2 regions of the Azospirillum sp. UENF 111221 genome follow, and region 1 is predicted to be linked to the other one. Evidence: predicted binding sites of a transcription regulator. Region 1 holds the regulator's gene; the other holds the start of a gene.

The links. The regulator PhoB, encoded in region 1, activates phosphate uptake and scavenging genes when phosphate is short. The targets are predictions, from matches to a motif close to TNTCATAAAACTGTCA.
Region 2: ACWPN3_RS04455 (5'-nucleotidase, lipoprotein e(P4) family) is a predicted target of PhoB. The motif match lies at 3,610-3,625, and genes of this name have one in related genera.

What each region holds. Positions count from the first base shown of each region.
Region 1 covers NZ_JBSNCH010000005.1:1,949,614-1,963,980, reverse strand. The annotation lists gene ACWPN3_RS24005 (ABC transporter permease) at 1-1,278, shown strand, start outside; gene ACWPN3_RS24000 (Bax inhibitor-1/YccA family protein) at 1,425-2,150, shown strand; gene ACWPN3_RS23995 (SAM hydrolase/SAM-dependent halogenase family protein) at 2,254-2,982, opposite strand; gene phoB (phosphate regulon transcriptional regulator PhoB) at 3,049-3,753, opposite strand; gene pstB (phosphate ABC transporter ATP-binding protein PstB) at 3,849-4,679, opposite strand; gene pstA (phosphate ABC transporter permease PstA) at 4,685-5,998, opposite strand; gene pstC (phosphate ABC transporter permease subunit PstC) at 5,991-7,373, opposite strand; partial or broken gene ACWPN3_RS23970 (PstS family phosphate ABC transporter substrate-binding protein) at 7,400-8,441, opposite strand; gene ACWPN3_RS23965 (ATP-binding protein) at 8,569-10,191, opposite strand; gene ACWPN3_RS23960 (helix-turn-helix domain-containing protein) at 10,362-10,958, shown strand; gene ACWPN3_RS23955 (GNAT family N-acetyltransferase) at 10,970-11,530, shown strand; gene ACWPN3_RS23950 (NADP-dependent malic enzyme) at 11,613-13,877, opposite strand; gene ACWPN3_RS23945 (MFS transporter) at 14,186-14,367, shown strand, end outside.
Region 2 covers NZ_JBSNCH010000001.1:997,436-1,011,802, forward strand. The annotation lists gene ACWPN3_RS04435 (ferritin-like domain-containing protein) at 91-612, opposite strand; gene ACWPN3_RS04440 (formylglycine-generating enzyme family protein) at 836-1,831, shown strand; gene ACWPN3_RS04445 (LysR family transcriptional regulator) at 1,874-2,773, opposite strand; gene ACWPN3_RS04450 (glutathione S-transferase family protein) at 2,883-3,515, shown strand; gene ACWPN3_RS04455 (5'-nucleotidase, lipoprotein e(P4) family) at 3,634-4,527, shown strand; gene ACWPN3_RS04460 (hypothetical protein) at 4,583-4,735, opposite strand; gene ACWPN3_RS04465 (COG4315 family predicted lipoprotein) at 4,922-5,224, opposite strand; gene urtE (urea ABC transporter ATP-binding subunit UrtE) at 5,430-6,125, opposite strand; gene urtD (urea ABC transporter ATP-binding protein UrtD) at 6,140-6,886, opposite strand; gene urtC (urea ABC transporter permease subunit UrtC) at 6,890-8,062, opposite strand; gene urtB (urea ABC transporter permease subunit UrtB) at 8,067-9,704, opposite strand; partial or broken gene urtA (urea ABC transporter substrate-binding protein) at 9,879-11,190, opposite strand; gene ACWPN3_RS04495 (L,D-transpeptidase family protein) at 11,558-13,063, shown strand; gene ACWPN3_RS04500 (class I SAM-dependent methyltransferase) at 13,103-13,864, shown strand; gene ACWPN3_RS04505 (formate dehydrogenase subunit delta) at 13,891-14,118, opposite strand; gene fdhD (formate dehydrogenase accessory sulfurtransferase FdhD) at 14,143-14,367, opposite strand, start outside.

The sequences.
Region 1 (14,367 bases):
CTGGCGGTGCTGACCGCCCACAACAAGATCTTCGCCCTGTGGTTCGTCGGCGGCTCCATCGCCACCTTCCTCGCCTTCCGCGCCGCCGCCGCCCTGGTCACCTGGGGTGCTGCGAGGGTAGGGCGGGTCAGGCGTCCCGGCCTGCGGCTGGCGCTCGCCAACCTGCACCGGCCGGGCAACCCGACGGCGGCGGTGGTGCTGTCGCTGGGGCTTGGCCTGACGGTGCTGGTCGCCATCGCGCTGATCCAGGGCAACTTCTCCCGCCGGGTGTCGGAGACGATCCCGCAGGACGCCCCGGCCTTCTTCTTCGTCGACATCCAGCGCGACCAGTTCGACCCCTTGCGCGAGCTCGTCACCGCCGTCCCCGGCGCCAGCGCCTTCGAGGCGGTGCCGAGCCTGCGCGGTCGGATCGAGCGGGTGAACGGCGAGGATGCCGAAAAGGCGCTGGTCAACCCGGAGCAGGCCTGGATCCTGGCCGGCGACCGCGGCATCACCTATTCGGCGACGCTGCCGAAGCACTCCACCGTCACCGCCGGGTCCTGGTGGCCGACCGACTATGCCGGGCCGCCGCTGATCTCCATCCACCAGAGCGTCGCCGAGGCCTTCGGCATCGGTCCCGGCGCCACCATGACCGTCAACATCCTGGGCCGCAGCTTCGAGGCGAAGGTCGCCAACGTCCGTTCCGCCGATTTCAGCAGCATGGCGATCAACTTCACCATGGTCTTTGCCCCCGGCACGCTGGAAGGGGCGCCGCAGACCTGGGTCGCCACCGTCCGCGCCACGCCGGACGCCGAAACGCAGGTGCAGCGCGCCGTCCTGCAACGCTTCCCCAACATCACCATGGTGCGGGTGAAGGACGCGCTGGACACGGTGGCGGAGATGCTGGGCCATATCGGCACCGCGGTGCGCATCGTCGCCGGCATCACGCTGGCCGCCGGCACGCTGGTGCTGGCCGGGGCGGTCGCCGCCGGCCACCGCCGCCGGGTCTACGACGCGGTGGTGCTGAAGGTGCTGGGGGCCACGCGCGGCGACATTCTGCGCGCCTTCCTGCTGGAATACGGGCTGCTCGGCCTGCTGACCGCGGTCATTGCCGGCTTCATCGGAACCTTGACCGCCTGGGCGGTGCTGAAGTTCCTGATGCATTGGGAATGGAGCTTCCTGCCGTCGGCTGTCGTCACCACCGCGTTGCTGAGTACGGCGATCACGCTGGCTTTCGGGTTCTATGGTACTTGGCGGGCTCTGGGCCAGCCTTCGGCGCCATTGCTTCGGAACGAGTGACTCCCGTATGATGAAGCCGCAGGAAAAACGAATCGTGAAAGCTTTTTCATCTGGAAAAAGCGCCGCCGATTCCTATTGAACCGCCTGGCGGACTCGCCAATATGTCCTGCGACGGGATCACCCAATTCCACCGAGGAAACCAAACCATGGCAGACCCGACCTATAACCGCTTCGCGACCGCAGGCCGCGCGACAGATCGGGGATACTTCGACGAAGGCCTGCGCCAGCACATGCTGCGCGTGTACAACTACATGGGTGCCGGCCTGATCCTGACGGGTCTGGTCGCCGCGCTCGTGTCGTCCAGCCCGGCCATGATGGCCACCATCTTCGGCACGCCGCTGAAGTGGGTGGTGATGCTGGCGCCGCTGGCCTTCGTCATGGTGCTGTCCTTCGGCATCCAGCGCCTCTCCTTCGCATCGGCACAGATGATCTTCTGGGCCTATTGCGGTGCCATGGGCCTGTCGATGTCGGCCATCTTCCTGGTCTTCACCGGGGCGTCGATCGCGCTGACCTTCTTCGTCACCGCCGCGACCTTCCTGGCGATGAGCCTCTACGGCTACACCACGAAGGCCGACCTGTCGAAGATGGGCTCGTTCCTGATGATGGGCGTCATCGGCCTGGTGATCGCCGGCCTGGCGAACATCTTCTTCCAGTCGCCGGCCCTGCACTTCGCGATCTCCGCCATCGGCGTGCTGATCTTCACCGGCCTGACCGCCTACGACACCCAGGCGATCAAGGAAAGCTACGCCGAGGGCTACGATCACGAGAGCACCGGCAAGCTGGCCCTGATGGGCGCCCTGACGCTGTACCTGGACTTCATCAACCTGTTCCAGTTCCTGCTGCAGTTCCTGGGCCAGCGCAACAACGACTGAGCCTGAGGACATCCGACCCGAGACGCCCGATCGGACAAGCACCTGATCGACGCAGCAGCCGCCCGGAAGCACCCGCTTCCGGGCGGTTTTCTTTTGGGCCCGCTCAGGACTCTACCGTCACCAGGTCGCCCACGGCCAGTCCCAGCACCCGGTCGGCCCGCCCGCGGTTGACGGCGATCTCGGCCAGCCCGTTGGAGTTTTCGTACCACAGCGGCTGCCCCGGCCCGACGGCGCCGAAGGTGCGGGCGCGGGCGACGCGGGCGCCACCGGCGGTCAGCACCGCGTCGGCGGGCAGGGCGGAGGCCCGCAGGCCAGTCATGACGTTGCCGTAGACATCGACATAGACGATGCGCGGCAGCTCCTCCGGCCAGTCCGGCCGGTCGATGGCGGCGGGATTGAGCGGGCTGCGCGCGACGGCCCGGCCGGTGGCAAGGCTGGCGGCGACGGGGGCGAACAGGTCGCGGCCGTGGAAGCTGGCGGACAGCCGGTCCGGGATCCAGTCGATTGTCCAGGCGTTTAGCGACGTTGCGCGGCGCGCGATCAGGGCGAAAAGGCCGTTGTCCGGACCGACGAACCAGCGCCCGTCGGCCTCCACCATCACCGGCCGCCGGTCAGTGCCGACGCCGGGATCGACAACAGAGAGAAAGACGCTGCCAGCCGGGAAGGCCGGAGCATAGGCTGCCAGCAGATAGGCGGACAGCTGTGGGTCGAAGGCGGGGGCGTCGGCGAACAGGTCGATGACCGGCACGCCGGGCGCCTGTTGTGCCAACACCGCCTTCATCTGGCCGGTGTAGGGGCCGGAAAGTCCGAAATCGGTGAAAAGCAGGATCATCGAGGGCCTTCTCACCAGTGCTGTGGTGGTCTTGGCCCCCATCCTACCCCCATCCGAACCCCGCACTCACACCGACTTGGTATCGAGCGCGTAGCCGGCCGACCGCACGGTGCGGATCAGGTCCAGCTCGTCCTCCTCGTTCATCGCCTTGCGCAGGCGGCGGATGTGTACGTCGACCGTACGCGGCTCGACATACACGTCGTGGCCCCACACCAGATCGAGCAGCTGCTCGCGCGAGAACACCCGGCCGGCATGCTGCATGAAGTGGCGCAGCAGGCGGAATTCGGTCGGGCCGAGGTGTACGTCACGGCCGTTGCGGCGGACGCGGTGGGCGGCCAGATCCATCGTCACGTCGGCAAAGGTCAGCACCTCGTCGGTCATGCCGGGAGAGGCGCGGCGCAGCACCGCGCGCATGCGGGCGACCAGCTCGGTCGGCGAGAAGGGCTTGGTGATGTAGTCGTCGGCGCCGGAGTTCAGGCCGCGCACCCGGTCGCCTTCCTCGCCGCGGGCGGTCAGCATGATGATCGGGATGTCGCGGGTCTTGGCGTTGCGGCGCAGCTGGCGGCAGACCTCCAGCCCGCTCATCAGCGGCAGCATCCAGTCGAGCAGCACGATGTGCGGCGTCTGCTCGCCGGCGGCCAGCAGGGCCTCCTCGCCGTCGCTGGCGGTGGCGACGCGGAAGCCTTCCTTTTCCAGGTTGTACTTCAGCAGCGTCAGGATGTCGGCCTCGTCCTCGACGATCAGGACGAGCGGCTTCAGGGCCGCGTTCATGGTGGCTCCGTTGACAGCGCGCGTCTCGACGTTAACCGGCATGGGACAGCCTTTTCAACAAAGGAGGAGGGGAGGGCGCAGAGGTAAGGCGGGGCTCAGCCATAGCGGCCGGTGATGTAGCCCTGGGTGCGCTCGTCGCGCGGGTTGGTGAAGATGTCCTCGGTGTCGTCGCACTCCACCATCTCGCCCAGATGGAAGAAGGCGGTGCGCTGCGACACGCGGGCGGCCTGCTGCATGTTGTGGGTGACGATGACGATGGTGTAGTTGGCCCGCAGCTCGTCGATCAGCTCCTCGATGTGGGCGGTCGCGATGGGGTCGAGCGCCGAGCAGGGCTCGTCCATCAGGATCACCTCGGGGCTGACGGCGATGGCGCGGGCGATGCACAGCCGCTGCTGCTGGCCGCCGGACAGGCTGGTGCCGGGTTCGCGCAGGCGGTCCTTGACCTCGCCCCACAGCCCGGCGCGCTTCAGCGAGGTCTGCACCACCTCGTCCAGTTCGTCGCGGCCGGAGGCCAGGCCATGGATGCGCGGGCCGTAGGAGACATTGTCGTAGATCGACTTGGGGAAGGGGTTCGGCTTCTGGAACACCATGCCGACGCGGGCGCGCAGCTGCACCGCATCGACCGCCTTGCCATAGACGTCCTCGCCATCCAGCGCGATCCGCCCCTCGACCCGGCAGCCCTCGATGGTGTCGTTCATCCGGTTCAGGCAGCGCAGGAAGGTCGACTTGCCGCAGCCGGACGGGCCGATCAGCGCCAGCACCCGGTTTTCCTGGATGTCGAGGTCGATGCCCTTCAACGCCTGTTTGGCGCCGTAGAACACCGTCACCCCGCGGGCGGTCATCTTGTTGGGCAGGGCGGCACCCGCGCGTTGACCGGGGCGGTCTTCGGCGCGGGGCCGCAGCTTCAGCGGGTTCTGAATGCTCATGACGCTCACCACCGTCTCTCGAAAATCTTGCGCAGGATCACGGCCGCGCCGTTCAGCAGGATCAGGACGCCGAGCAGGATCAGGATCGCCGCCGAGGTGCGCTCGGTGAAGGCCCGCTCGGGGCTGTCGGCCCACATGTAGATCTGCACCGGAAGCACCGTGGCGCTGTCGGTCAGCCCGTGGGGCACGTCGACGATGAAGGCGACCATGCCGATCAGCAGCAGCGGCGCCGTCTCGCCCAGCGCGCGGGCCATGCCGATGATGGTGCCGGTCAGGATGCCGGGCATCGCCAGCGGCAGCACATGGTGCAGCACCGTCTGCAAGGGCGAGGCGCCGATGCCCAGCGCCGCCTGGCGGATCGACGGCGGCACCGCCTTCAGCGCGACGCGGGACGCGATGATGATGACCGGCAGCGTCATCAGCGCCATCACCAGCCCGCCGACCAGCGGGGCGGAGCGCGGCATGCCGAAGAAACCGAGGAACACCGCGAGGCCGAGCAGGCCGAAGATGATCGATGGCACCGCGGCGAGGTTGTTGATGTTCACCTCGATCAGGTCGGTCCAGCGGTTCTTCGGCGCGAACTCCTCCAGATAGACCGCGGCGGCGATGCCGGTCGGCACCGACAGCGCCATGGTCACCAGCAGGGTCAGCAGCGAGCCGGCGATGGCGCCGCCGATGCCGGCCTGTTCCGGCTCGCGGCTGTCGCCGGCGGTGAACAGGGTGGTGTTGAAGCCCTGCGCCAGCGCGCCGGAGGCCAGCAGCGCGTCGGCGGCGGCGACCTTGGCGTCGCTGAGCCCGCGCTCGCTCTCCGGCAGGTCGCGGCGGTAGCCGCCCTTCACCAGCTGGTCGATCTGGTCGTCGGCGCGGACCCAGATCGTCTGCGTGGTGCCGGCCAGCGCCGGGTTCTTCGCCACCATCGCCTCCAGCTCGTAGGGTGCCCCCGACGACAGCAGGTCGTTCAGCACGCGGCGGCCGGCGCGGTCGGTGACCTGGGGGAACTGGGCGTAGAGCGCCCGGCGCAGCGGGGCGGCGTAGTTGCGGTCGGCGACCTCCGCCGGGTCCAGCGTCACCTCCAGCCGGATGCGCGCTTCCCAAAAGGCACTGGCGCCCTTGGCGACGATGGAGCCCAGCAGCAGAACCAGCATCAGCGCCGCCAGCGCCACCGCGGCGGCGCCGGCCAGCCGGAAGCGGCGCTCCGCGGCATGGCGGGCGCGCAGACGGCGGGCGAAGGCCTCGCTGCGCAGGCGCGACTTCGGCGGGGTGGTTGAGGCGGGGGAGGGCGTCACGGCCGCCGCGTCCCGCTCGACGAGGTCAGTCATATTTTTCCCGATAGGTCCGGACCACCCGCAGGGCGACCATGTTGAGGCAGAGCGTGACGAGGAACAGCACAAGGCCGAGGCCGAAGGCCGACAGCGTCTTCGGGCTGTCGAACTCCTGGTCGCCGACCAGCAGCGTGGCGATCTGGGTGGTGACGGTGGTGACCGCCTGCAATGGGTTGGCGGTCAGGTTGGCGGTCAGGCCCGACGCCATGGTGACGATCATCGTCTCGCCGATGGCGCGGCTGACCGCCAGCATCACCGCGGCGACGATGCCCGGCAGCGCCGCCGGCAGCACCACCTGCCTGATGGTTTCCGACTTGGTGGCGCCGAGGCCGTAGGAGCCGTCGCGCAAGCTCTGCGGCACCGCGTTGATGACGTCGTCCGACAGCGAGCTGACGAAGGGGATGATCATCACCCCCATGACGATGCCGGCGGCCAGCGCCGATTCCGAACTGACGTCCAGCCCCAGCGCCTCGCCGACCGAGCGCACGAAGGGCGCCATGGTCAGTGCTGCGAAGAAGCCGTAGACCACGGTCGGGATGCCGGCCAGGATCTCCAGCGCCGGCTTCAGCCAGGTGCGCACGCCGCGTCCGGCATATTCCGACATGTAGATCGCCGCCATCAGCCCGACCGGCACCGCCACCGCCATGGCGATCACCGTGATCAGCAGCGTGCCGGCGAACAGCGGGATGGCACCGAAGGAACCGCTCGATCCGACCTGATCGGCCCGCATCGCCATCTGCGGGCTCCAATGGGTGCCGAACAGGAAGTCGAGCGGTGAGACGACGCTGAAGAAGCGCAGCGCCTCGAACAGCAGCGACAGGACGATGCCGACCGTGGTCAGGATGGCGACCAGCGAACAGACGACCAGCGCCACCCGCACCACCCGCTCCACCGCCGGACGGGCGCGCAGGTCCGGGCCGATGCGGTGGCGGCCCCAGGCGAGCCCGGCGACGGCGAGGCTGGCGCCGACCGCCAGCAGGCTCCAGCCGGCGAGATCGCGGAAGCCCGCATAGCGGCGCGCCGCCTCGACCACCAGCGGATCGGAGTCGCGCCCGGTCGAGATGCCGTGGGCGAGGTTGAGGATGTCGGCCTTCAGCAGGGCGACCGACTGGCCGTCACCGGTGGTCAGCCGCTCCGGCAGGGCCGACAGCACCAGCTGCATCGCCAGCCAGCCTTCCGACGCCGTCCAGGCGACGAACAGCAGCAGCGCCGGCAGCCCGGCCCACAGCGCGACATAGACGCCATGATATGACGGGACCGAATGCAGCTCCGCCACCCGCCCGCCAACGGACGCCGCCGCCCGCGACCGGCCGATCATGAAGCCGATCAGGGTGAGCAGGGCCAGGATCAGGGCGAGGAGGGTCAGCTGCATGCGGGTCGCTCAAGAGGAGGAGTTGGTCAGAACTGCAACGGCGTCAGGTTGACCGCCTCGACGCGGGCGGTGTCGCGCAGCGCCTTCGGCTCCGGGATCAGGCCCTTGTCGACCAGATAGCCGTCGTCGCCCATCGCCCGCTCCGACGTGTATTCGCCGATGAACTCGCGGATGCCCGGAATGACGCCGGCATGGGCGTTCTTGACATAGATGTAGAGCGGGCGGGCCAGCTCATACTTGCCGGCGGCCACCGTCTCCGCCGTCAGCTCCACCCCGTCCATCTTCGCGGATTGCAGCGTGTCGCGGTTCTGGTCCAGGTAGCTGTAGCCGAAGACGCCGAAGGCGTTGGGGTTGGCGAGCAGTTTCTGGACGATCAGGTTGTCGTTCTCGCCGGCCTCGACATAGACGCCATCCTCGCGGATCGTCATGCAGGCGCGCTCGCGCGCCTTCTCGTCGGGAACCGCCTTGGCGACCTCGGCCAGTTTTTTGCAGCCTTCCAGCATCGCCAGCTCGTTGAAGGTGTCGCGCGTCCCGGAGGTGGGCGGCGGCCCCAGCACCTCGATGGCCGCCTTGGGCAGCGACGGGTCGATGTCGGACCACAGCTTGTAAGGATTGGCGACCAGGGCGCCGTTGACCGGCACCTCCTTCGCCAGCGCCTTCCACAGCAGGACGGTGGACAGTGACACCGGCGCTGCCTTCTTCGAGGAGGCCAGCGCGATGCCGTCATAGCCGATCTTCAGCTCGGTCATCGTGGTGACGCCGTTGCCGGCGCACTGGTCGATTTCCGACTTCTTGATCCGGCGCGAGGCGTTGACGATGTCGGGATGGGCCGGGCCGACGCCGGCGCAGAACAGCTTCAGCCCGCCGCCGGTGCCGGTCGATTCGACCACCGGGGTCTTGAACTTGCCGGTCTTGCCGAAGGCCTCCGCCACCGCGGTGGTGAAAGGGAAGACGGTGGAGGAGCCGACCGCACGGATTCTGGTCGCGCGACTGCGCCCAGGCCGGGGCGGTGAAACCCACAGCCAGGCCCAAAGCGGTCGCGGCGAAAACATGGGTCCGGATGGTCACGGGTGCCCTCCTCGATCAAACGGAGACTGGTCCAGCGGAATTGCGCGGACCATAGACCCGGAGGGCGACCGATTGATTACGTTTTTATGACGCTTTCATGACAGCGTCATGGAATGGTGCGCCCCTCTCACACCCCGCCATATCCCCTCTCCCCCCCGGGGAGAGGGTTAGGGTGAGGGGGAAGCACGGCGGCCCTTCCACGAAAATCCTGACGCGTCTCCCCCTCTCCCCGGCCCTCAGCTCGGGAAAGGGAAGGGGCCTCGGCCGGCAGATAGACCGTGAAGGCGCTGCCGACCCCGACCTCGCTTTCGATGGTCAGCCGGCCGCGGTGGCGGTTCAGGATGTGCTTGACGATGGCCAGCCCCAGCCCGGTGCCGCCCATGGCGCGGGAGCGCGCGGCGTCGACGCGGTAGAAGCGCTCGGTCAGGCGGGGCAGGTGGGTGCGGGCGATGCCGTCGCCGCGGTCGCGCACCGACACCGACACCATGGCAGTGCCGCCGCGCCCGGCCCGCTTGTCCTTCGCCACGCCGCCCGGCGCCGGCAGGCCGGTGAAGCCCACCGCGGCACCGTCGGCCAGCGCCACGCTGACGGTCACGTCGGTGTCCTCGCGCGTGTATTTGATCGCGTTGCTGACGAGGTTCTGGAAGACCTGGGTCAACTGGTCCTCGTCGCCGACGACCGGCGGCAACTCCTCCGGCGCCTCCAGGCGCAGGCGGATGCGGCGCTCCGCCGCCTTCAGCTGAAGCGCGGCGATGACGTTCTCCAGCTCCTCCACCACATCGACGCGGCCGTTGGGCTGCATGTGCTCGTCAAGCTCGATGCGCGACAGCGACAGCAGGTCGTTGACCAGACGGGTCATGCGGCTGGCCTGATCGTGCATGATCGCCAGGAAGCGGTCCTGCGCCTCCGGATCGTCGCGGGCCGGGCCGCGCAGCGTCTCGATGAAACCCAGCAGGGAGGACAGCGGCGTGCGCAGCTCGTGGCTGGCGTTGGCGATGAAGTCGGCGCGCATCTGCTCCGACCGGCGGGCGGCGGTCACGTCGTGCAGGGTCAGGATCGCCATGCGGGCGACGGTGGGCGGACGCGGCGCCGGCTCCTCCTCGATCTCGCCGTCCAGCAGCGAGGGGTCGGGTTCCTGCACCAGCCGCTGGAAGGGCTTCACCTGCGCCTCGAAGCTGCGCTCCACCGGCACCGGCAGGGTGAACTCGATGATGCGGGACGCACCGCCGCGCAGCACCGAATCCACCGCTTCCAGCACCGCCGGCGTGCGCAGGGACGAGGCGAGGTCGCGGTCGACGATCTTGTCGCCGAACAGCTCCCGCGCCGTCTGGTTGGCGCGCACCACCTGCCGGTCGGCATCCATCAGCAGGAGAGGGGCGGGCAGGGCGTCGATCACCGCCTCGTCGGCGTCCAGCTGCATCCGCACGCTCTCGGCCCGGCGCAGCCCGACCCGGTGCAGGCGGCCGATGGTGGCGGCCAGCGCCTTCAGCGCGGGCGGCGTGCCGGCCGGGGCCAGCGGCTCGTCGGCTTCGGCCAGCCGGGCGGCATAGTCGGTCACTGCGTTGGCATCGCGCCGATAGGTCCGCAGGATCTGGACCGCACCCGCCACTGCCACGATGCCGGCCGCCAGCGCCAGCCCGCCATGCAAGGCCCCGCCATAGACCGCCCAGCTCAGCACGCCGGCAAGGGGGGCCAGCATCAGCAGGATGGCGGTCAGAAGCGGGGTGGGCGGCGACGCCTTCTGGCGCATGGGGTGGCACCGGATTTGAGAGTGGAGACGGAACAGGAAACCGCAGGTTCAGCCCTTCTACACCATCGCCACGACCCCCGCGCGGCGGTCATAAAAGATTCATGGCGGCGACTGTGCGGCTGGCCGTTGACTCCAATATCCTGGACCTTCATTCTATCTTCATGGAAAAGATGGAAAACGACATCGACAGCCGGCTTGCAACCCGGTTGCGCACGCTGCGGGCGGATCGTGGCCTGACGATGGACGGCTTGGCCGAGCGGTCGGGCGTCAGCCGCTCGATGATCTCGCTGGTGGAGCGCGGGGAGAGCAGCCCGACGGCCTCGGTGCTGGAACGGCTCGCCGCCGGGCTTGGCGTGACGCTGGCGACGCTGTTCGCCGAGGCGGAGCGCGAGGACGCCGACCCGGTGGTTCGCCGCGCCGACCAGATCGCCTGGACCGACCCGGCCACCGGCTATCGCCGCCGCAACCTGTCGCCGCCGGGCTATCCGTCCCCCATCGAGCTGGTGGAGGTGGAGCTGCCCCCGGGCGCCCGCGTCTCCTACGACAGCGGCACCCGCGCCGCCGTTGTCGAGCAGCAGATCCATCTGCTGGACGGCACCATCGAGCTGACGGTGGGGGAGGTGACGCACCGGCTGGACACGGGCGATTGCCTCGCCATGCGGCTCGACCGGCCGACCGGCTTCCACAACCCGACCGACCGCACCGCCCGCTACATCGTGGCGCTGACCACTGAGGGGCGCGGCGGGTCAAACGCCGTTAAACGCTGAAGGAGCGAGCCATGGACGCTGCCTGCCTGGACCCGAACCGGCGGAGTGGAGACGGTGCGGTGACGGTCCGCCTGCTGACGGCGGAGGACGCCGGCGCCGCCGTGCCGGGCCTGACCGACGTGCTGCTGGATTGCGTGGAGGGCGGCGCGTCGGTCAGCTTCATGGCTCCCCTCGACCGCGCCACCGCCGAAGGCTTCTGGCGGAGCGTGGCGGCCGGGGTGGAGCGGGGGGAGCGCATGTTGCTGGTGGCGGAGGATGGCGAGGGCGTGCTCGGCACCGTCCAGCTGGTTGTCGCCCAGCCGCCGAACCAGCCGCACCGCGCCGACCTGTCCAAGATGCTGGTCCACCGCCGCGCCCGCTGCCGGGGCGTCGGCGCCGCCCTGATGCAGGCTGCCGAGGATGCGGGACGCGCCGCCGGCAAGACCCTGCTGGTGCTGGACACCGCCTCGCCCGAGGCCGAACGGCTCTACACCCGCGCCGGCTGGGTGAAGGTCGGCGTCATCCCGAACTTCGCCCTGTGGCCGCAAGGAGGGCTCTGCGACACGGCGTTCTTCTACAAGGCGTTGGGGTGAGTGCATCCTTTAAACCCCTCTCCCGGGGCGGGAGAGGGGGGTGTCCTCCACCGCGGCGGAAGAAGAGGCGTCCTACCTCACCTCACCACGGCAGCGAGTCATGCGCCGCCAATGCTGCGGCGGTGACGATGTCGTTGACCGAGGCGCCCATGGTGACGATCTGCGCCGGCTTGTCCAAGCCGATCAGCAGCGGGCCGATCATCTGGCCGCCGGCCATCTTGTTCAGCAGCTTGGCCGAGATGTTGGCCGAATGCAGGCCGGGCATGATCAGCACGTTGGCCGGACCGGACAGCCGGCAGAACGGGTAGACCCGCTTCATCAGCTGGTAATCCAGCGCCACGTCGGCCGACATCTCGCCGTCATACTCGAAATCGACCCGGCGGCTGTCGAGGATCGACAGGGCTTCCCGCAGCGGATCGGTGTTCGGATGCGGCGTCTGGCCGAAGTTGGAGAAGGACAGCATCGCGATCCGCGGCTCGTGCCCCATCTGCCGGGCCTTGGCCGCAGCCCCGATGGCGATGTCGGCCAGCGTCTTGCCGTCGGGACGGACATGGACGGTGGTGTCGGCGATGAAGACGGTGCGGTTGCGGGTGATCGACAGGTGCAGGCCGAACACCGGCCCGCTCGCCTTGGGATCGATGACGCGGCGGATTTCCTCGTAGGCGACGCCGAAGCTGCGGGTCAGGCCGGTCACCATGGCATGGGCGTCGCCCTGCGCCACCATGCAGGCGGCGAAGACGTTGCGGTCCTGGTTGACCATCCGCTGGCAGTCGCGCAGCAGCGCGCCCTTGCGCTGCAGGCGGCGGTAAAGGTGGTCGGCATAGCGGCGGTTGGCGTCCGACAGGCGGGCGTTGTGGATCTCGAACTGGACGTTGGGCTGCCCCATCGCCGTCAGCTGTTCCCGGATGACCTCCTCCCGGCCGATCAGCACCGGCGTGCCGTAGCCGTGGGCGCGGAAGGCCATGGCGGCGCGGATCGTCCGCTCCTCCTCGCCCTCGGCGAAGACGACGCGGCGCGGGTTGGTCCGCACCTTCTCCAGGATCAGCTCCAGGCTGTCGGCGGTCGGGTCCAGGCGGGTGCGCAGGCTGTGCTTGTAGCTGGTCAGGTCGAGGATCGGCTTGCGCGCCACCCCGCTTTCCATCGCCGCCTGGGCGACGGCGGCCGGAACCGTGACGATCAGGCGCGGATCGAACGGCACCGGGATGATGTAGTCCGGGCCGTAGCGCAGCCGGCGACCGGAATAGGCGGCATCGACCTCGTCCGGCACGTCCTCGCGCGCCAGTGCGGCCAGCGCCTTGGCGGCGGCGACCTTCATCGCCTCGTTGATGGTGGTGGCGCGGACGTCGAGCGCGCCGCGGAACAGATAGGGGAAGCCCAGGACGTTGTTGACCTGGTTCGGATAGTCGGAGCGGCCGGTCGCCACGATGGCGTCGCCGCGCACCGCCTTGACCTCCTCCGGCGTGATCTCCGGATCAGGGTTGGCCAGCGCGAAGATGATCGGCTTGGCCGCCATCGACTTGACCATCTCCGGCGTCATCGCCCCCTTGGCCGACAGGCCGACGAACACGTCGGAGCCGGCAACCGCCTCTTCCAGCGTGCGCTTGTCGGTGTCGACGGCGAAGGACGACTTCCACTGGTTCATGCCGTTGGTGCGGCCGCGGTAGACCACGCCCTTGGTGTCGCACAGGATGATGTTTTCACGTGAAACACCCATCGTGCAGAACAGCTCGGCGCAGGCGATGCCCGCCGCACCGGCGCCGTTCACCACCATCTTCACGTCCTCGACCTTGCGGCCGGTGATGTCGCAGGCGTTGATCAGGCCGGCGGCGGCGATGATCGCGGTGCCGTGCTGGTCGTCGTGGAAGACCGGGATGTCCAGCAGTTCGCGCAGCCGCTCCTCGATGATGAAGCAGTCGGGCGCCTTGATGTCTTCCAGGTTGATGCCGCCGAAGCTGGGGCCGAGGAAGCGCACGCAGTTGACGAATTCGTCCACGTCGCGGGTGTCGACCTCGAGGTCGATGCCGTCGACGTCGGCGAAGCGCTTGAACAGCACCGCCTTGCCTTCCATCACCGGCTTGCCGGCGAGCGCACCCAGGTCGCCCAGCCCCAGCACCGCCGTGCCGTTGGAAATGATGGCGACGATGTTGCCCTTGGCCGTGTAGTCGTAGGCGAGCGACGGGTCTTCGGCGATGCGCAGGCAGGGGGCGGCGACGCCGGGGGAATAGGCCAGCGCCAGATCGCGTTGGGTGGTCAGCGGCTTGGTCGGGGTGATTTCCAGCTTGCCGGGCCGGCCGCTCGAATGCAGCAGCAGGGCCTCTTCGTCGGTGACGCGCTTGGTGTCGGACATGGATGTCGTGTTCCTCAACGGAGTGCATAGCCCGTCGGTCTTCATTGATGCCCTTCTGGGCGGTGCGCTGCCGACGGTGGGGCCGCGATGGTACACGCGGCACGCGCAACTCGCCAAGCCTCCAAAGCCCGCTTTTTGTACGAATCATGCATTTTTTTGACGATTGAAGACACATTCAGTTGGTATTGCGTCCTATCTGCTGCGCTCGCCTTGCATGACCATGGCGTTTGGGATGGCCGGGCGGTGGCTGTTACCATCGGGGGCGGTCCCGCGATCCGCGCTTTTCCGCCTCTGCCGGAGCCTCCATCTTGTCCCAGGCCACACGCCCTGCGGCGCCCACCGCTTTGACGCCCGACGAACGCCGCATCACGCTGGTCATCGCGGCGGTGCAGTTCATCAACATCCTGGATTTCATGATGGTGATGCCGCTCGGCCCCGACTTCGCGCGGGCGCTTGGCATTCCGGCGGCACACATCGGCTATATCGGCGG
Region 2 (14,367 bases), on a different contig from region 1:
AATCCGCACGCGACGGGAATGCTGCATTGCAGCAGCGCGATGGCCGGGGAAAACCTGACGGCCCCGGCCATCATCAACGCGGAACGGGCGTCAGCGGCCGGCGGTCCGGTCGCTGGCCTTCAGCGACAGGTACTTCAGCGTCAGCGTCGGCACATTTTCGAGCACCCAGGAGGCCATCGCCTCCTCTTCGCGCAGCGAAGTCTGCAGCAGCGGCGTGGCGAAGGCGAAGTTGCCGGCCTCCGCCACTGTCAGCAGCGACCGGTAGCTCGCCACCTCGAAATTCTCGAAGGCGTAGTTGGCGAAGGAGTTTTTGAGGATCTCGTCCTCGGCGAAGCTGTGGCCGAGTGCGGCCAGATTGCCCATGATCGACAGGGCGGTGTCCTTCAGCCCGGAATGGGTTTCCTGAAGCTGGTCCAGGATCTGCTCGATGCGGGTGATCTGGCCTTCGGTCTCGCCACGGTGCATGCGCAAATGGTCGGAGACCTCGGGATAATTCACCAGACGGTCGAGCTGGCGGTCCATCAGGGCCAGAGCCTGCTGTTCCACCGCATGGGCGTTGCGCAGGCCGGTAACGAACAGCGCGCGCGTGAGGTCCGCGGGATAGGCAGCCATGTGTTTCTCCTGTGGCATCAACGCTCCGTTGAACGTCTGCCCGCACCAACAGCAGGGCACCGTCTTCGATGCTTACCGCTTGCGCCATACCGCAAAGGGGCAAACCTCCGGCTGTGGTGCCCCAGTACCCGTTGAAGCCCGGTTGGGGTAGCGGCTGGAAGTGCCCCGACCGGGACACGGACGCGCGGTTGCCGGATGCGGCGGGCTGCGGGGAAATGGCTCCATGATCCGCACCGGCACCTCAGCAAAAGACATCCCCGCCATGACCGTCACCCTGCCCGGCTCCGTCGGTGCAGTCGTCGCCCTCATCCTGATGCTGACGGCCCTGGCCGCCTGGCGCCGGGTGGAGCCCGACGATCTGACCGCCTGGCGGACCGAAAGGCTGGCGACCTACCATGTCTGGCAGGCAGGCAGCCCGGCACGTGAGGTCTGGGACCATCCAGACGCCCCCGTCCTGGTCACCATCCCGGCCGGCAGCTACCTCCAGGGCTCTCCGGCGACGGAGACGGAACGCTTTCCCGACGAGCCGCCGCAAACCCCCGCGTCGGTCCAGCATCCCATCGCCGTCGGCAAATATCCGGTCACCCGCGGCGAATATGCCAGCTTCATCCAGGACAGCGGCTATCGGCCACGGACGGTCTGCCGCGGCTATGCCGGAGAGACGGAGCTGTTGCCGCGCTGGCATTTCTCCTGGCGCCGGCCAGGGTTCGCGCAGACGAACAACGACCCGGCGGTCTGTGTGAGCTGGTACGACGCCAAGGCCTATGTGGACTGGCTCAGCCGCCGGACCGGCAAGCGCTATCGCCTGCTGACGGAGACGGAGTGGGAATATGCGGCCCGCGCCAGCACCCGGACCGCACGCTGGTGGGGTGACGATCCGGCCAGGGGCTGCGATGCGGCGAACGTCGCCGACCTGACGGCCAAGGACCGCTTCACCGACTGGGAGGTGGCGAACTGCCGCGACGGCGCCCTGTTCACCTCGCCGGTCGGCAGCTACCGCGCCAACGGCTTCGGCCTTTACGACATGCTGGGCAATGTCTGGCAGTGGGTGGAGGACTGCGCATCGGACGGCCGGTCCGGAGAGAGCTGTTCGCAGCGGACGATGCGCGGCGGGTCATGGCACAGCAACCCGCGCTATGTCCGCTCCGCCGTGCGCCGGGTGGACGCGGCGGAGAGCGGCTATGCCGCCTACGGCATCCGCGTCGCCCGCGATCCCTGACCATGCGATTCCTGACCATGTGACCCCTGACGTGGCTGCGGATCAGCTGCGCAGCACCTCCAGAGCCGACAGGCCCTGCACCGCATGGTCGAGGAAGGCACGCACCCGGCCGGGCATCAGCCTTGCGGTCGGCACCACGACATGGACCGGCAGCGGCTCCGGCTCGGCGTGCGGCATCAGGCGCACCAGCGTGCCGGCGGCGAGATCGTCCGCCGCCTGATAGGACAGCGGACGGGCGATGCCGTGCCCGTCGCGGGCGGCAAGCAACGCCGGCTCGATGTGGCTGACCGCCAGCTTCGGCGTCACCCGCAGCACCCGCTCCCGCCCGTCGATCAGAAAGCGCCAGTCCGGCGGACCGGGCCGGGCCGTCGTCAGGATGATGTCGTGGCCGGACAGATCCTCCGGCATCGACGGCGTGCCGCGCCGCGCCAGATAGCCGGGGCTGGCGACCAGAAAGCGCCCGACCTGCCCCACCCGCCGGGCGACGAGGCCGGAATCGGGCAGCGGGCCAATGCGGATCGCCACGTCCAGCTCCTCCTCGATCAGGTCGAGGTTGCCGTCGGACAGCGTCAGCTCGACGCGGATGTCCGGAAACTCCCGCATGAAGTCGAGGACCAGAGGCGTCACATGCTTGCGCCCGAACATCACCGGTGCGGTGACGCGCAGCCGCCCGCGCATCGGCCGGTCGGTACCGGTGGCGGCCAGCGCCTCGTCATAATCGGCCAGCAGCCGGCGGGCCTGCTCGGCCAGCCGCCGGCCGGCATCGGTGGGGGCGAGATTGCGGGTGGTCCGCTCGATCAGCCGCACACCCAGCCGCTCCTCCAGCCCCGACAGCGCGCGGGTGACGGCGGGCGCCGACCGCCGCAGCCGCTTGGCCGCCCCAGCCAGACTGCCGGTCTCCAGGATCGCGACGAAGATCGTCAGTTCATCCAGCCGGTCCACAATTCTTCCAATTCCTGAAAGAGTCCCTTTTCATCAAAACCCATTCCTGCGGAGCGGCGCAAGTGGTTGGCTGTGGGCATCCGCGATCCACAGAGAAGGAGGCCTTGCCATGGGCACCAGCACCGATCCCGCCATTACGCTCTACGGCACGCCGCTGTCGGGGCATGCCCACCGGGTCGAAGCCTTCCTGAACATCCTTGGCCTGCCCTATCGCTATGTCGAAGCAAACGCCGAGGTTCGCCGGTCGGATGCCTTCCTCGCCCTGAACCCCTTCGGACAAATCCCGGTGCTGGTCGACGGCGATCTCGTCCTGCCGGACTCGGTCGCCATTCTCGTCTATCTCGCCGACCGCTACGACGCTTCCGGCCTGTGGAACCCGAAGGCGCCGGACCAGGCGGCGCAGGTGCAGCGCTGGCTGTCGGTCGCCGCCGGAGACCTGCGCTTCGGACCGGCGCTGGCGCGCATCCTGACCCTGTGGGGCGGGCCTGGGACGCTGGCCGACGCGCAGAGGGTCGCGGAACGCCTGCTGCGCTTCATGGACAGCCATCTGAGCGATCGCGACTGGCTGGCGGCGGAGCGGCCGACCATCGCCGACATCGCCTGCTATGCCTATGTCGCCCGCGCTCCCGAAGGGCACATCCCGCTCGCCCCCTATCCGGCGGTGCGGCGCTGGCTGGAACGGGTGGAAGCGATCCCGGCGCTGACCCCGATGCCGGAAAGCGCCATCCCCCAGCCGGCCTGAAGACCCGCCGCCGATTACCGTGACGCAAGCGTAACCGATTACCGTGACGCAAGCGTCACGGGACCGTCGCCAAGCACCCGAATCTGTGCTTCGATGACAGTTCCATGACACTTGATGGATGGATGAGTCGATGCGCAATTCCGCCTGTTCCGGGCGCTGGTCGCTGCTGTCCGGTGCGGTTGCCCTTTCCCTTCTGGCCGGCCCCGCCCTGGCGGCCGATCCGGCTCCCCAAGGCCCGGTGCCGCAAAGCGATCTGCTGAACGCCGAGCTGTGGATGCAGCGGTCGGTCGAATACAAGGCGAACTCGCTGGCGGTCTATGCGCTGGGCCGGATGCAGCTGGACAAGGCGCTGGCCGAAAAGACCTGGACCGCGGCGACCGAGCAGACCGGCAACTACCAGGATCTGCCGCCGGCGGTGGTGCTGGACCTGGACGAGACGGCGATGGACAACTCCGCCTATCAAGCCGGGCTGGTCACCAGCAACGGCGAATTTTCGCCCAAGACGTGGGATGCCTGGGTGAAGGCGGAGAAGGCGACGGCGGTGCCGGGGGCGGTCGAGTTCACCCAGTATGCCGAATCGAAGGGCGTGAAGGTGTTCTACGTCACCAACCGCAACGCCGACCAGGAAGAGCCGACCCGCCGCAACGCGCAGGCGCTGGGCTTCCCGATGGGCGGCAATGTCGATACCTTCCTGATGTCAAAGGAAAAACCGGACTGGGGCTCGGCGAAGGGGACGCGGCGCGCCTACATCGCCAAGGATTACCGGATCGTCCTGCTGTTCGGCGACAATTTCGGCGACTTCAGCGATGCCTACAACGGCAGCGAGGCCGACCGACTGAAGGCGTTCGAGGCGGCGAAGGAGCATTTCGGGCGCGACTGGCTGATGCTGGCCAATCCCGGTTACGGCTCGTTCGAGAGCGCGCCCTTCGGGCATAATTTCAAACTGTCGGCGGACGAGAAGCGGGCCAAGAAGATCGGCGCGCTGGAGCCCTGGGTGGCACCGGCCCAATAACGGCCTGCCCAATAATGGCCTGAAAGGACGGTGCGCCGGGCCTGGAGGTTGACCTTCAGAAGATCAGGCGCACCGCTTCCACGATCAGCAGCCACGGCGTGCCGATCATCACCGCCCACACCGCGAGGCGCGGCAGGCCGCGCATCTTGCGGACCTTCGGTTCGGTGACGGGAACGGCTTCGAACGAGGTGGCGTTGTAGATCGACATGGCCCGCTGCTCCATGAGCAAGATGACGTTGAAGCCATCATGCGGTTTCGATCCTTAACGACTGTTAAAGAGCGCCGCCTGCGAAGTCGGCGTTTGCGCATTACCTCGACCGGATAAGTATACTCCTGCAAAGGCGGCGCCATGGCGCTGGGCGGCAGTGCCATGGCGCCGCCGAGGAATGGAGCGTTAGGGCTTCGCCACGTGCCAGACGTTGTTCACGCCGTCGCCGGTGGTGTCGCCGGGCTTCGCATCCTTGGCCCAACTGTAGAGCGGCTTGCCGTTGTAGGCCCACTGCCGGCTTCCGTCGTCGCGGGTGACGACACTGTATTTGCCCATCGGCTTGGCGGAGGCGGGAGCCATCAGCGGCGGCCAGTTGGTCGCACAAGGCCCGTTGCAGGCGGACTTGCCGGCACCGTCCTTGTCGAAGACATAGAGCGTCATGCCCTTCGCGTCGGTCAGGACAGGGCCCATCGCGGTCTTGCCCGTCATGGCCGGTTCCTTGTCCTGAGCAAAAGCGGGGGCGCCGGACAGGACAGCCCCCAGGCCAATGGCGGCAGCGGCGATACGGAGTGCGGACTTCATTGCGCAGTTCCTCCCGAAACAGGCCCGCCGGACGGCAGGCCCGATGGATCAAGGACGCAACGGGGCCGCGGATATTCCGCCCGTCACCGGCCGGAACGCCATGCCATCGGGGTTATACCGTCAGGTATTTGCGGACCTCCTGCTCGTCCAGGCCGCTGCGCGGACCGGACAGCATCACCTCGCCGCGCTCCATCACCACCCAGTCGTCGGCAAGGTCGCGGGCGAAGTCGAAATACTGCTCGACCAGCAGGATCGCCATGGTGCCCTTGTCGCGCAGGTAGGAGATGGCGCGGCCGATGTCCTTGATGATCGACGGCTGGATGCCCTCGGTCGGCTCGTCCAGCACCAGCAGGCGCGGACGGGTCACCAGGGCGCGACCGATGGCGAGCTGCTGCTGCTGGCCGCCCGACAGGTCGCCGCCGCGGCGCTCCAGCATGGATTTCAGCACCGGGAACAGCTCGAACACCTCGTCGGGAATCGAGCGCTGGGCGCGCGGCAGCGGGGCGTAGCCGGTCAGCAGGTTTTCACGCACCGTCAGCAGCGGGAAGATCTCACGCCCCTGCGGCACATAGGCAATGCCGCGTCGCGCCCGGTCGGCCGGCGCCATCTTCGTCACGTCGGCGCCATCCCAGCCGATGGAGCCGCCCGACACCGGCTTCAGCCCGACGATGGCGCGCAGCAGGCTGGACTTGCCGACGCCGTTGCGCCCGACCAGACAGGTGACCTTGCCGATTTCGGCCTTCATGGAAACGCTGCGCAGAGCCTGGGCGGCGCCGTAATGCAGATCGAGGGAACGAACGTCCAACATGCTGGGGTCTCCCGTCAGCGGCCGAGATAGGTGTCGATGACCTGTTGGTTGGCGCTGACCGCGTCCAGCGAGCCTTCGGCCAGGACCGAGCCCTCGGCCAGCACCGTCACCTTGACGCCGAGCGCGCGGACGAAGCTCATGTCATGCTCCACCACGATCACCGAATGCTTGCCGGCGATGCTGCACAGCAGCTCGGCGGTTTGTTCGGTCTCGGCGTCGGTCATGCCGGCGACCGGCTCGTCGACCAGCAGAAGCTTGGGATCCTGGGCCAGCAGCATGCCGATCTCCAGCCACTGCTTCTGCCCGTGCGACAGGCTGCCGGCCTGCCGGCTGCGCAGGGCCGACAGGCGGGTGATGTCGAGGATCTCCTCGATGCGGGCACGGTCGTCGCGGCTGATGGCGTAGGTCAGCGTCTTCAGCGGCCGGCGCGGCGCCTTCAGCGCCAGTTCCAGATTGTCCCACACCGTGTGCGGCTCGAAGACGGTGGGGCGCTGGAACTTGCGACCGATGCCGAGGTTGGCGATGGCCGCCTCGCGCAGGCGGGTCAGGTCGGTGTCGCCCTCGAACAGGATGGTGCCGGTGTCGGGACGGGTCTTGCCGGTGATGACGTCCATCATCGTCGTCTTGCCGGCGCCGTTGGGGCCGATGATCGCCCGCATCTCGCCGGGCATCATCACCAGCGACAGGCCTTTCAGCGCCTTGAAGCCGTCGAAGCTGACCGACACGCCGTCGAGATAGAGAAGGGTCGATTCCGCGCTCATGGGTCAGGCTCCCTTCTGGCCAGCGGTCTGGCCAGTGGCTTGGTTCGCGGTTTGGGCGGTGGGGAGAGGGGAGGACTTGCGGCCCGGCAGCTTCGCCTTCAATTGCGCGCCCAGCCCGAGCAGACCCTTGGGCAGGAACAGGGTCACCGCCACGAACAGGCCGCCAAGGGCGAACAGCCACAGCTCCGGCAGGGCGCCGGTGAAATAGCTCTTGCCCATGTTGACAAGAACAGCACCCAGGATGGCGCCGGCCAGCGTGCCGCGCCCGCCGACGGCGACCCAGATCACCGCCTCGATCGAGCTGGCCGGGGCGAACTCCGACGGGTTGATGATGCCGACCTGCGGGACGTAGAGGGCGCCGGCCACGCCGGCCATGCAGGCCGACAGGGTCCAGGCGAACAGCTTGTAGCTCTCGGTGTCGTAGCCCATGAAGCGGACGCGGCTCTCGGCGTCGCGCAGCGCCACCAGCACCTTGCCCAGCTTCGAGCCGATGACGCCGGACGCGATCATGTAGGAGAGCGCCAGCGCCGCCACCGTCGCCACGAACAGCGCAACGCGGGTGGTGTCGGCCTGGATGTCGTAGCCGAGGATGTCCTTGAAGTCGGTCAGGCCGTTGTTGCCGCCGAAGCCCATGTCGTTGCGGAAGAAGGCCAGCAGCAGGGCGAAGGTCAGCGCCTGGGTGATGATCGACAGGTAGACGCCGGTGACGCGGCTGCGGAAGGCGAACCAGCCGAAGGCGAAGGCCAGCGCACCCGGAACCACCAGCACCATGATGGCGGCGAACCAGAAATGGTCGAAGCCCAACCAGTACCAGGGCAGCTCCTTCCAGTTCAGGAAGACCATGAAGTCCGGCAGGACCGGGTTGCCGTAGACGCCGCGCGGGCCGATCTGCCGCATCAGGTACATGCCCATGGCGTAGCCGCCGAGCGCGAAGAAGGCGGCATGGCCGAGCGACAGGATGCCGCAATAGCCCCAGACGAGGTCCAGCGCCAGCGCCAGCAGCGCGAAGCACAGGTATTTGCCCAACAGCGAGACGGTGAAGATCGACAGGTGGAAGGGCGAGTCCGCCGGGACCCACAGCGTCATTGCCGGGACGGCGACCGCCAGGATGGCGAGGATGGTCAGCACGATCCCGGCCTTGCGGTCCAGCCCCATCAGGAAAAAGCGCAGCAGCATCGGATCAGGCCTCCACCGCGCGGCCCTTCAGCGCGAACAGGCCGCGCGGACGCCGTTGGATGAACAGGATGATGAAGATCAGCACCAGGATCTTGCCCAGCACCGCACCGGCATAGGGTTCGAGGAACTTGTTCATGGTCCCCAGCGTCAGCGCGCCGACCAGCGTGCCCCACAGGTTGCCCACCCCGCCGAACACCACGACCATGAAGCTGTCGAGGATGTAGCCCTGGCCGAGGTTCGGGCTGACATTGTCGATCTGGCTCAGCGCCACCCCGGCCAGCCCGGCGATGCCGGAGCCGAGGCCGAAGGTCAGCGCATCGACCCGCGCGGTGCGGATGCCCATGGCGTTGGCCATCGGCCGGTTCTGCGTCACCGCGCGGATCGACAGGCCGAACCAGGTGCGCTTCAGCGCCACCAGCAGGGCCGCGAAGACGGTGAAGGCGAAGATGACGATCCACAGCCGGCCGTAGGTGATGGTCAGGCCGCCCAGCTCGAAGGCGCCGGACATCCAGCTGGGTGCGCCCACCTCGCGGTTGGTCGGGCCGAAGATGGAGCGGACCGCCTGCTGGAGCGCCAGCGACAGGCCCCAGGTGGCGAGCAGCGTTTCCAGCGGACGGCCGTAGAGCCAGCGGATCACGCTGCGCTCGATGACGATGCCGACACCGCCCGACACGAGGAAGGCGGCGGGCAGCGCCACTAGGATCGACAGGTCGAACAGGCCGGGGGCATGGGCGCGGAAGAACTCCTGCACTAGGAAGGTGGTGTAGGCGCCGATCATCACCATCTCGCCATGGGCCATGTTGATGACGCCCATCACGCCGAAGGTGACGGCCAGCCCGATGGCGGCCAGCAGCAGCACCGACCCCAGCGACAGCCCGTACCAGAGATTTTGCAGCGCGGCCCAGAAGGCCAGCTTCTGTTCCAGGGTGGAGACGGCGGCGGCGGCCGACTTCTTGGTGATGTCGGACGCGCCGGAACCGGCGACCATGTTCAGCAGCACCAGCGCGTCGCGGTCGCCGCGCGCGGTCAGCGTGTCGGTCGCCGACTGGATTTCGGCGTCGGTCATCTTCGACGCGGCCTCGCCGGTCAGCAGGATGGCGGCGCGCGCCTGCTCCATGGCGGCGCGCACGCCCTTGTCCTGCTCCTTGGCGATGGCGGCGCCGAGCGTCTCCAGCGCGGAGGCGTCGCGGCTCTTGAACACCGCGTCGGCGGCGGAGCGGCGGACGCCGGCATCGGGGCTCATCAGGGTGAGCGCACCGAGAGAGGCGCTGATGGCGCGGCGGAGCGAATTGTTGATGCGGATCTTCTCGACCGCGGCGGCCGGCGCATCGCCGAGCGCGGCGCGGGTCAGCGGGTCGGTCAGGGTGAAGGCATCGCCGGCCTTGCGGGCGACGACGACGGTGCCGTCGGCCTTGCGCACATAGAGATCGCCGGCCTGGAGCGCCTCGATCACCGGCACGGCGGCCGGGTCGCCGGCCTCCGACAGTTGCGTCAGGGCCTTTTCGGTTCCGGAATAGCCGCCGCTGCCCAGGGCCTGGACGAGCGGGCGCAGATCAGTTGCTCGGGGATCGGCGGCGTAAGCGGCGGTCGATGTGGCGACCACCACACAGACGGCCATCAGCCAGCGGAGAGCGCGTCGCATCGGGAGTCCTTCGGTGCAGGGGCGATCCAGGGGCGGTGCGGGAGGAGCGGTGCGGGGGGCTGGAAACGCGAAACGCTTGCCCTCTCCCCTCCCCCGCCCGGCGGGAAAGGGGAAAGGGCAAGCGTCGCAACCACTCAAGCTCAGAAAGGGCAGGTCAGAGAGGGAACGCGGCCCTCACGACCCCTTGCCGCCGCACTTGCCGGTCTTCACGTTGAAGTTGCCGCAGGACATCGGCTTGCGCCAATCGGCGATGAGAATCCTTGCTGTCCGGCAGATAGTCCGACCACTCGTCGCCCGGGACGAGGCCCGAAGTCTTGGAGACGACGTCGAACTGGCCGTTCTCCTGCACTTCGCCGATCAGCACCGGCTTGGTGATGTGGTGGTTCGGCAGCATCGCCGAATAGCCGCCGGTCAGGTTGGGCACGGCCACGCCGACCATGGCGTCGATGACCTTGTCCTGCTCGGTGGTGCCGGCCGCCTCGACCGCCTTCACCCACATGTTGAAGCCGATGTAGTGGGCTTCCATCGGGTCGTTGGTGACGCGTTTGTCGTTCTTGGTGTAGGCCTTCCAGGCCTTGATGAAGTCGGTGTTGGCCGGGGTCTCGACCGACTGGAAGTAGTTCCACGCGGCCAGATGGCCCAGCAGCGGCTTGGTGTCGATGCCGGCCAGCTCTTCCTCGCCGACGGAGAAGGCGACGACCGGGATGTCCTGCGCCTTGACGCCCTGGTTGCCCAGTTCCTTGTAGAAGGGAACGTTGGCATCGCCGTTGATGGTGGATACCACCGCGGTCTTCTTGCCGGCCGACCCGAACTTCTTGATGTCCGCCACGATCGACTGCCAGTCGGAATGACCGAACGGCGTGTAGTTGATCATGATGTCTTCGGGCTTGACGCCCTTGCTCTTCAGGTAGGCTTCGAGGATCTTGTTGGTCGTGCGCGGATAGACGTAGTCGGTGCCGGCCAGCACCCAGCGCTGGACCTTCTCCTTCGACATCAGATAGTCGACGGCCGGGATCGCCTGCTGGTTCGGGGCGGCGCCGGTGTAGAAGACGTTGCGCGAGGACTCCTCGCCCTCATACTGGACCGGGTAGAAGAGGATGTTGTTCAGCTCCTCGAACACCGGCAGAACCGACTTGCGGCTGACCGAGGTCCAGCAGCCGAACACGGCCGACACCTTGTCCTTGCTGATCAGCTCGCGCGCCTTTTCGGCGAACAGCGGCCAGTTGGAGGCGGGATCGACCACCACCGGCTCCAGCTTCTTGCCCAGCAGGCCGCCCTTCTTGTTCTGCTCGTCGATCAGCATCAGCATGACGTCCTTGAGCGTCGTCTCGCTGATCGCCATCGTGCCGGACAGGGAGTGCAGGATGCCCACCTTGATGGTGTCGTCCGCCGCCTGGGCGGGCATCGCGAAGGATGCCATCGCACCCATGGCCAGACCGGCCAGCGCGCTGATCCCGAAGCTCGACGTCAGTTGCTTGGTCCGCATGAAGTTGCCCCCTTCCTTTGGCGCCCCGGTTGCTCCGGGGCTTCGCCACATCGTCGAAGGAAAAGCTACCGCGCATGCGAAAGGCGGTATCTACGTCAAATGACACATACGGCCACGCCCCCGGCTCCATGTCCGACTTCGCGGCGTTACCTCCTGTGAAGGTTCGGAATAAATCGGTCGCCACGGCGTCCAACCGGTGGATGAGCGCGTGTAACGGCAACATCTCTTGACGGGTGAAGCGGCGATGCAAGGGAGCAACAGTGTGAACAGCAGGGCTGTCGTCACCAAATGTCGCTTGCGATTCACGGGAGGCTTGTCGAAGGTTGCAGCGTTCGATCCTTTCCGTTCACGTTCCGGTCCCGTCGCCATGCATGACATCCGTCGCCCGATCTCCCGCCGTTCCGCCGCCCTCTGCATGGTCGGCGGGCTGGTCGGCATCGTCCTGAGCGGTCCGGCGCTTGCCGCGGCGGCGAAGGAGGCCGTGCACGCCGCCAAGCCGCCGCTGGTTGCCGGCTGGGCCGCGGCGCTGGAACAGCGTGCCCTGGAGGTGCAGAACGCGCCCAAGGCACAGGTCACCCGCATCGGCTACGGCGCCGTCGTCAAGAAGGGTGACGGCGGCATGGTCGAGAGCGTCGCCCCGGCGATGGACGTGCCCCCTGCCGACGTGCAGCAGGCGCAGGCCCCCACCCTGCCCGGCCTGGAACCGGTGGAGCCGGCGCCGCCGGTGGTCATCACCGTGCGCTCGCCGCTGGCCGACCGCGTCGGCAAGGTGTCGCGCCGCCTGATCGAGATGGGCTTCCTGTCCGCCGACAAGTGGACCGACAGCTTCAACGACGATGTCGAGACCGCCGTGCGCGCCTTCCAGCTCGCCGAGGGGCTGCAGCCCGACGGCAAGGTCGGCGAGGTGACCCGTCAGGCGATGGACCGCACCCCGGCGCAGACCGTGGCGCTTCTGCGCCGCGCCGCCGCGGCGATGCGGGCGCAGCAGGCCTCCATCCCCGACACCACCATCCTGGTCAACCTGCCCGGCCAGTCCGTCACCCTGATCGAGCATGGCCGCCCGACCTTCACCATGCGGGCGGTGGTCGGCCGGCCGTCGCGCAAGACGCCGCTGCTCCAGGACAAGGTGACCAGCGTCACCATCAACCCGACCTGGACCGTGCCGCCGACGGTGCTGAGCGAGGACAAGCTGCCGGCCTTGCGCAAGAAGGGCACCACCGGCATCAAGAACGCCGCCGTCTATCTGGACGGGTCGGAGGTCGCCAACACCCAGTCGGTCAACTGGTGGTCGGTCGATCCCGGCCGCGTGCGCATCGTCCAGAGGCCGGGCGACGACAACGCGCTGGGCCGCTTCCGCTTCAACCTGACCAACGGCGACGGCATCTTCCTGCATGGCACCAACGACCCGCGCCTGTTCAGCCGCGACCTGCGCGCCGCCAGCTCCGGCTGCGTGCGGCTGGAGGATGCCCGGATGATGGCAGAGACGCTGCTGGGTGCCGCGAAGATGACGCCGGCCGGCATCGGCCAGCAGCTCGACACCGGGGAGACCAAGACGATCCGGCTGCCGAACGCCATCCCCGTGCGCTTCGTCTACTGGAACGCCTCGGTCGACACCGCCGGCGTGGTGCGCGTCCATCCCGACATCTACGAGGATCCGCCCACGCTGGCGACGCCGTCGGGCCAGTCGGGCTCTGCGGCACCGGCGATGTCGGCCAACCCGGCAACTGCCAATCCGGTGACACCGGTGTCGACGCCGCGCCCGCTGTCGAAGCCGGCGCCGTTGCCGGTCCCGACCGCCCATGCGCCGACGTCGCTGTCCTCGGCCTCCACCCCGGCTCCGGCCAAGCCGCTGCCGACGTCGACCGGCATGTGAGGATAGGTTTCCAAGCCGCAAGGAAGGTTGGAGGTCGACATGCCGGTTCACCACTCTTCCAGCGGCTATGAAACCGGTGCCAAAGCCTATGTCCTAGGCCGCCCCAGCTATCCGGCCGAAGCCCTGGCATGGCTTCGCGACGTGCTGGGCGTCGGTCCTGGCCGGAAAGTCCTGGAGGTCGGTGCCGGCACCGGCAAGTTCATCGCGGTGCTGAAGGAGTGCGGCGGCGAGATCGTCGCCGTCGAGCCGATTCCCGGCATGCGCGAGCAGCTGGTCCACAGCTTCCCCGACCTGACCGTCCTGGCCGGGACCGCCGAGACGATTCCCCTGCCCGACGGCTCCGTCGATGCGGTGGTCTGCGCGCAGGCGTTTCACTGGTTCGCCACGGCCGCCGCCTTGCAGGAAATGCGCAGGGTCCTGGCGCCGGGCGGAAGATTGGGACTGATCTGGAACGTGCGGGATGAAAGCAGGCCCTGGGTGGCGGCACTGTCCGCCATCACCGACCCCTGGGAGGCCGGCACCCCGCGCTACCGGACCGGCGACTGGCGCCGGGCCTTCCCGGCACCGGGCTTCGAGGCCATTGACGAACGCCATGTCCGCCACACCCATGTCGGAAGCCCGGACGACGTCATCGTCAGGCGTACGCTTTCGGTCAGCTTTATCGCAGCACTTCCCTCCGACCTGCAGGCGGAGGTCGAACGGGATGTCCGCGCGCTGATCGCGAACACGCCGGAACTGGCGGGCGCAACCGAGATCGCCTTTCCCTACGAAACGGCGATGTTCGCCTTTCGCAAGGTCTGACGGCTCCCGGCGACGCTCGACCGATCTCAGCGCGCCTGAAGCACCCCAACCGCACCGCGGGCGACCTCGTGCAGGTCGGCTTCGCCGCCGGACTGGACATGGGCGAACAGGCCGGCGCGCATGCGCGGATCCCAGAACTTGCGGATGTGGGTCGCGGTTTCCGTCACCGCCTCCTCATGCGGGTAGGTGGCGAAATGGACGGCGATCTGGTTCGCCATCCGGACCAGATCCTTGGCGTGGTTCGTGTGGCTCATCGGTGTCTCCGGAAGGGGTTGGTGTCAGCGGAACAGGATGACGGTGTCGCGGCGCGACAGGGCACCCAGGGTCAGGTTGGCGTTGCGTGCCAGCTCCAGCGCCAGCGCAGTCGGCGCCGAGATGGTCGCCAGCAGCGGGATGCCCACCGCGGCGGTCTTCTGCACCAGTTCGAAGCTGCAACGGCTGGTCATCACCACGAAGCCGGTGGCCGGGTCGGCGCCCGAGCGCACGACGGCGCCGATCAGCTT